DNA from 3 places in the Anaerobacillus sp. 63XJN7_5_ISO-PGPR-S23-430 genome. Region 3 is predicted to be linked to each of the others. Evidence: a T-box and tRNA genes for the amino acid it is inferred to sense, from the RefSeq annotation. Region 3 holds a T-box; the other regions hold tRNA genes.
The links. A T-box is a leader RNA that pairs with one kind of tRNA and senses whether it is charged. The one in region 3 lies ahead of serS (serine--tRNA ligase), so its partner is inferred to be a tRNA-Ser.
Positions count from the first base shown of each region.

Region 1: it encodes a tRNA-Ser, which carries the amino acid that the T-box ahead of serS (serine--tRNA ligase) is inferred to sense. The anticodon was not compared.
Region 2: it encodes a tRNA-Ser, which carries the amino acid that the T-box ahead of serS (serine--tRNA ligase) is inferred to sense. The anticodon was not compared.

Region 1 covers NZ_CM149686.1:2,734,027-2,736,274, reverse strand. Annotated here, with positions in the region: gene AC0VYJ_RS14475 (DUF456 domain-containing protein) at 1-394, shown strand, start outside; tRNA gene AC0VYJ_RS14470 (tRNA-Asn) at 529-603, shown strand; tRNA gene AC0VYJ_RS14465 (tRNA-Met) at 607-683, shown strand; tRNA gene AC0VYJ_RS14460 (tRNA-His) at 706-781, shown strand; tRNA gene AC0VYJ_RS14455 (tRNA-Ile) at 794-870, shown strand; tRNA gene AC0VYJ_RS14450 (tRNA-Ser) at 881-973, shown strand; tRNA gene AC0VYJ_RS14445 (tRNA-Met) at 1,030-1,106, shown strand; tRNA gene AC0VYJ_RS14440 (tRNA-Phe) at 1,327-1,402, shown strand; gene AC0VYJ_RS14435 (superoxide dismutase) at 1,673-2,248, shown strand, end outside.
Region 2 covers NZ_CM149686.1:2,012,399-2,014,646, forward strand. Annotated here, with positions in the region: gene AC0VYJ_RS10825 (NRDE family protein) at 1-165, shown strand, start outside; gene AC0VYJ_RS10830 (hypothetical protein) at 295-450, shown strand; tRNA gene AC0VYJ_RS10835 (tRNA-Val) at 647-722, shown strand; tRNA gene AC0VYJ_RS10840 (tRNA-Thr) at 752-827, shown strand; tRNA gene AC0VYJ_RS10845 (tRNA-Leu) at 833-917, shown strand; tRNA gene AC0VYJ_RS10850 (tRNA-Arg) at 926-1,002, shown strand; tRNA gene AC0VYJ_RS10855 (tRNA-Ala) at 1,007-1,082, shown strand; tRNA gene AC0VYJ_RS10860 (tRNA-Ser) at 1,102-1,194, shown strand; tRNA gene AC0VYJ_RS10865 (tRNA-Gly) at 1,200-1,273, shown strand; tRNA gene AC0VYJ_RS10870 (tRNA-Glu) at 1,281-1,355, shown strand; gene AC0VYJ_RS10875 (transporter) at 1,482-1,808, shown strand; gene AC0VYJ_RS10880 (YpjP family protein) at 2,135-2,248, shown strand, end outside.
Region 3 covers NZ_CM149686.1:20,032-22,279, forward strand. Annotated here, with positions in the region: gene pdxS (pyridoxal 5'-phosphate synthase lyase subunit PdxS) at 1-49, shown strand, start outside; gene pdxT (pyridoxal 5'-phosphate synthase glutaminase subunit PdxT) at 122-715, shown strand; T-box leader at 782-986, shown strand; gene serS (serine--tRNA ligase) at 1,084-2,248, shown strand, end outside.

The DNA of each region.
Region 1 (2,248 bases), 1.6 Mb from region 3:
TATTTATGTTGGGTTTATCCTGTATGGGGTGTTTTTTGATTTTGGTTCAATGACTATTTCCTTTTGGATTGTTGAAGTTCTGCTGACGATGCTATTATTTGTTGCGGACTATGCTAGTAATTTATTTGGCGTGAAGAAGTATGGAGGGTCAAAGGCGGCGATATGGGGGAGTACAATTGGTTTACTTGTTGGCCCATTTGTCATTCCGTTTGCAGGGATCATCCTTGGACCATTTATCGGGGCTATCTTAGCTGAACTAGTTATTCATCGAAAAGCTTTTAAAGAATCTGTTCAAGTAGGTGTAGGTTCATTGCTTGGTTTTCTTGGTGGAGCTGTTATGAAAGGTTTACTCCAAACGATTATGGTGGTTGTGTTCCTAGTGTATGTCCTATAAGTTCTTGATGACAAAATGAAAGCGTGATATAGTATTTTCATAATTGAAATTAAGATTAATTCAATTAAATTTGAAAAACTTATTGACTCTTTCTTTATCCATATGATATATTAGTTCTTGTCGTTAAGAAATATTCCACAGTAGCTCAGTGGTAGAGCTATCGGCTGTTAACCGATCGGTCGTAGGTTCGAATCCTACCTGTGGAGCCATATGGCGGTGTAGCTCAGCTGGCTAGAGCGTACGGTTCATACCCGTGAGGTCGGGGGTTCGATCCCCTCCGCCGCTACCATATATTTCAACGATACAACATGGCGGTTGTGGCGAAGTGGTTAACGCACCGGATTGTGATTCCGGCATTCGTGGGTTCAATTCCCATCAGCCGCCCCACTTATTACATAAGGACCCTTAGCTCAGCTGGTTAGAGCTGACGGCTCATAACCGTCCGGTCGCAGGTTCGAGTCCTGCAGGGTCCACCAAATGCATATCGGAGGAATACCCAAGTCTGGCTGAAGGGATCGGTCTTGAAAACCGACAGGGGCTTAGTCGCCCGCGGGGGTTCGAATCCCTCTTCCTCCTCCATTTTCTAAAAGTTAGCTTTCTAAAAAATGGATGCAAATTAGGTTCTTTTACATCATCGCGGGGTGGAGCAGTTCGGTAGCTCGTTGGGCTCATAACCCAAAGGTCGCAGGTTCAAATCCTGCCCCCGCAACCAAAATGAAATTCTTACTACGTCGAACATACTTCTTCGTCAGAATTTAATTGGAGTGCCATTGGTGCAACCAAAATAAAATTCTTACTACGTCGAACATACTTCTTTGTTAGAATTTAAATGGAGTGCTCTAGGGGCAACCTAAGCTCATAGCAACTCCAAATTATTTTGAATGTAAATGCAAACTACATACTAATTAAAATTAATACTGATAACATGATTCGGCTCTGTAGCTCAGTCGGTAGAGCAGAGGACTGAAAATCCTCGTGTCGGCGGTTCGATTCCGTCCGGAGCCACCACTCAATAAAGATCCCACTCGTCAAATAATGACGAGTTTTTTTATGTTTTATGTATGTTATTACGATGTTAATTCTCGATTTTTTCTTTTAAGATGTTTAATTCCATATACTGAGGGGAAACTTTATCTGTGTTGCGGAAATTCAAAGGTTTATTATTTGAAAACGCATGACAATTCTGCTAGTGTAAACTTGTGACGACATCATGTTCAAGTGGTGGCTAACGCTACCCTAACAGCAAGTTACATACTATATTTAAGGAGGAGATTCACAATGGCTAAATTTGAACTACCAGAACTACCTTACGACTACAATGCACTAGAACCACACATCGACGAAGAAACAATGAAGATCCACCACGACAAGCACCATAACGCATATGTAACAAAATTAAATGGTGCACTAGAAGGTCATGAGGAGCATGCATCTAAGAGCCTTGAAGATCTTCTTGGCAACCTTGACGCACTTCCTGAAGGCATTCGCACTGCTGTTCGAAACAATGGTGGCGGGCACGCTAACCACTCACTTTTCTGGCAATTGCTAAGCCCTAACGGTGGCGGCGAACCATCAGGTGATCTAAGCGAAGCACTTAAAAAGAAATTTGGTAGCTTTGAAAGCTTCAAAGAAGAATTTGCTAATGCTGCAGCTGGTCGTTTTGGCTCAGGCTGGGCTTGGCTAGTAGTAAAAGGTGGAGAACTTGAAGTAACAAGCACTCCAAACCAAGATACTCCAGTAATGGAAGGTGTTACACCAATTCTTGGGCTAGATGTTTGGGAGCATGCTTATTATCTTAAGTATCAAAACAAACGTCCTGATTATATCGCTGCATTCTGGAATGTAGTTAACTGG
Region 2 (2,248 bases), 2.0 Mb from region 3:
ATTGAATGGGAAAGGATGCTTTCACCTGTTTTTATTAAGTCAGATCATTACGGAACGAGGGCGCAAACTGTTATTATGGTTTCACAAAATGGAGAAGTTACTTTCGTTGAGAGGTCAGGAGAAGATCAGGAAAATTACTACCAATTTAATCTTGATGAAGCATAATTGCGCTCTAAGTGAATAAATTATGTGTTACCTGTAACTTTTGCCGATAGATCGATGGTGAAAAAAGATTCGGGTTTAACAACAGAAAAATAGGGTACTGAGAATTATTACTTATGAGGAGGGGTTTTTTTGAAAAGAAAGCGTCACTATGTTGAAGATCAGCTTTTGCGGGAATCAACCGACATGAAAGAGTACCGAAAATATGATTCTGAAATGGTGACTAAAAAAAGACCAATACTCCGCCAAAATAAAAAGAAAAAACCACTTATTCAAACGCCAGTATAAGCAGGGGAGAGCGCTCCCTGCTTTTTTCTATGTCAAAAATGGAGTGCTTAACTATGGGGATTAATTTTTTTGTGAAAAAGGGTTGTGTTTTTTTCGGGTCGGTGATAAGATAAGTCTTGTCCTTGAAAAAACACAATAAAAAAAGTGTTGACGAGACAAAAGATGATATTGTATAATAATGAAGTCGCTGTTTAACGGAGGATTAGCTCAGCTGGGAGAGCATCTGCCTTACAAGCAGAGGGTCGGCGGTTCGAGCCCGTCATCCTCCACCATTTATTTTTGGTGATTTTCATTAAATTATGCCGGCCTAGCTCAATTGGTAGAGCAACTGACTTGTAATCAGTAGGTTGGGGGTTCAAGTCCTCTGGCCGGCACCACACATGCGGGTGTGGCGGAATTGGCAGACGCGCTAGACTTAGGATCTAGTGTCTTACGACGTGGGGGTTCAAGTCCCTTCACCCGCACCATAGAATATGCGCCCGTAGCTCAATTGGATAGAGCGTCTGACTACGGATCAGAAGGTTAGGGATTCGACTTCTCTCGGGCGCACCATATTGGGGCCTTAGCTCAGCTGGGAGAGCGCCTGCCTTGCACGCAGGAGGTCAGCGGTTCGATCCCGCTAGGCTCCACCATATATATTTTCATGTTTTCGGAGGAATACCCAAGTCTGGCTGAAGGGATCGGTCTTGAAAACCGACAGGGGCTTAGTCGCCCGCGGGGGTTCGAATCCCTCTTCCTCCTCCATCTTTGCGGGTGTAGTTTAGTGGTAAAACCTCAGCCTTCCAAGCTGATGTCGTGGGTTCGATCCCCATCACCCGCTCCATTTTGTTGGCCCGTTGGTCAAGCGGTTAAGACACCGCCCTTTCACGGCGGTATCACGGGTTCGATTCCCGTACGGGTCACCAACTAAATTTTCATAAACTTTATTGGCTCAAGCATACTCAAAGAGGTGCTTTTTTTGTTGTTTTCAATTCGGTACGTCTTATCAGAATACAGCATACAGTGACTGTATAAGAGAGGGGATGGACCGAATGTATTATGAAGAACATGAGCATATTGCTTATCATTATGACAACACAGATGCCTATCGTCAGCAACCGGTAGCTCCAACATCGAGCCCACCAGCATCACCGCCTCCTAGACCACAGTCAGCACAAGCTGGAACATTTGCTGTAGATCCAGGATCCATTAGAAGGTGTATGTATCGGTTTACTTATATTTGGATGAGAGGCGGCAATTCATTTTGGTTTTGGCCAGTATATGTAGGGCGTACTTCTGTTTCAGGGTTTCGCTGGACCGGTAGAAGATGGGTGTATACAGGCATAAGTCTGAGAAGAATTGATATGTTTACTTGTTAATAGATGGAGCGCTTACATGAAGCGCTCTTTTTTAAAGGCTCTTTCGTAGACATTGTTGCTATAGTGGGTGAATTTTCGCTCAGGGATGCTCGTTTTTCGCGGGGCAGGCGGTTAGCACCCTTCCGCTCCAATCAGCGAAGTTTAGTGTTTAATTCAAGAATTGTTTCGAAAGCAACAATCTTTTAAAAAAGAGCCTTTTTGAATGAAAAGCTTCGTTACCATAGCCAAATGAAAATTAATGAAAAATCGTCTAAACTTCTGGCTTTTTTGAGAAGATCATGCGAGAATAATACTAACTATTGATCTTCGAAAGTCAGGTGCACATAATGAAATTCCCTCTTTGGATGAGAAAGTTATTTGTAGCATTTGTTGCTGTTATTACGCTTGGAACTGTGGTTCCTACTGGATATCTAGCAGATGACAAAACAGAGTCATCAGAA
Region 3 (2,248 bases):
AATTTCTTCACTTAAGCCATCAGACCGTATGCAAGAGCGCGGCTGGTAAAACATTGATTCCCCACCTGTGCAACATAAGGTGGGGTTCTTACTTAGATAAAGAGAAGGAGTCGAGAGAAGCATGGTGAGAGTTGGGGTCCTTGGACTGCAAGGTGCAATCCGAGAACACGTGAAAGCACTTGAAACAAAAGAAGCAGAAATCATTGTTGTGAAACGAGTAGAACAACTTAAGGATTTAGATGGCCTCGTACTACCTGGTGGAGAGAGTACGACAATGCGTCGATTAATTGATCAATATGGATTTTTAGAGCCACTTAAAGCTTTTGCAGCTGAGAAGCCTATTTTCGGGACATGTGCTGGGCTAATTCTGCTTTCAAAGCATATTGAAGGAGTAGACGGATCGCATATTGGTGTTATGGATGTAAAAGCAAAAAGAAATGCATTCGGACGTCAGCGCGAAAGCTTTGAAGCGCCATTACCTGTTAAAGGATTAGAAGATGACTTTATCGGTGTCTTCATTCGAGCTCCGTATATCGAAGAAGTTGGAGAAGATGTTGAAGTGCTTGCTACGTTTAATGAAAAAATCGTAGCTGCACGTCATGGACGTTTTCTTGCGTGTGCCTTCCATCCAGAACTAACAGATGATGATCGCATGCATCAGATGTTTATTGATATGGTTTTGGAGTTTAAGAAAGAAGGACTTGCAACAGAGTAATTTTTCGTGTAAATTATTACGTACCAAGAAGAAGAGAATTCTTTTTCTGCATAAGACGAATGATAAACGAAAACGTTGACGGGAATTAGTAATAGATGTTCAATGCCAAGAGAGTCGATGTGTGGTGCGAATCGATCATTGAACCCTGTGAATCCATCCTTGAGTAGAATGCTGAATGAAGTAGGCTTTCTCGGAGCAGACCGTTATTCTGTTAAGAGGCAGACAATCGTCTGCAATCAGGGTGGCAACGCGGGTAGCTCTCGTCCCTTTATAGGGGACGGGGGCTTTTTTGTATTTAAATACACGTCTCTACACCACTATCCCTTCCGTTAATTCGTTTATTGTTCATTAAAAAAGGAGGAAAAAGCATGATCGATTTAAAGTATTTGCGTAAGAATTTTGAAGAAGTAAAAGTAAAGCTATCTAAGCGTGGGGAAGATCTAGTAGGTCTTGATCGTTTTGAAGAGCTTGACCAGCGAAGAAGAGACCTTATCGCTGAAACGGAACAGTTAAAAGGACAGCGGAATGAAGCTTCTAAAAACGTGGCAGCATTTAAACGTGAGAAGAAAGATGCTGATCACCTTATTAAAGAAATGCGTGAAGTTGGCGATAAGATTAAAACAATGGATGAAGAGCTTCGCAATGTTGAGACAGAGCTTGAGCAAATTCTTCTTCAAATTCCAAACATTCCGCATGACAGTGTACCTGTTGGTGAGACGGAAGACGATAATATCGAAATCCGTACGTGGGGAGAGAAAAATGATTTTGCTTTTGAAGCGAAGCCACACTGGGACATCGCAACTGATCTAAATATTATTAACTTTGAACGTGCTGCAAAAGTAACGGGTAGTCGCTTCGCATTCTATAAAGGTGTTGGAGCTCGTCTTGAACGTTCATTGATTAACTTTATGATGGACTTACATGAATCAGAGCATGGCTATGAAGAGATTCTGCCTCCTTACCTTGTGAACCGTGAGAGCATGACTGGGACTGGTCAGTTACCTAAATTTGAAGAAGATGCGTTCAAAATTAGGGAAGAAGACTATTTCTTAATTCCGACAGCGGAAGTTCCTGTTACAAATTTTCATCGTGATGAAATTATGGACGGAGAAGATCTTCCACTTGCTTACACCGCATATAGTGCTTGCTTCCGTTCTGAAGCTGGTTCTGCTGGTCGTGATACACGTGGGCTGATTCGTCAGCATCAGTTTAACAAAGTAGAGCTTGTTCGCTTCGTTAAGCCTGAAGATTCTTATGATGAACTTGAAAAGCTGACTGGCCACGCAGAGAAAGTGTTACAGCTGTTGAACCTGCCTTACCGCGTGATGAGCATGTGTACAGGTGATCTTGGATTTACAGCAGCAAAGAAATACGATATTGAAGTTTGGATTCCAAGCTATGGCACATATCGTGAAATTTCTTCTTGCAGTAACTTTGAAGACTTCCAGGCACGTCGCGCAGGTATTCGCTTCCGTCGAGAAAAGAACGGTAAGCCAGAATTCCTTCATACGTTAAACGGATCTGGTCTTGCAA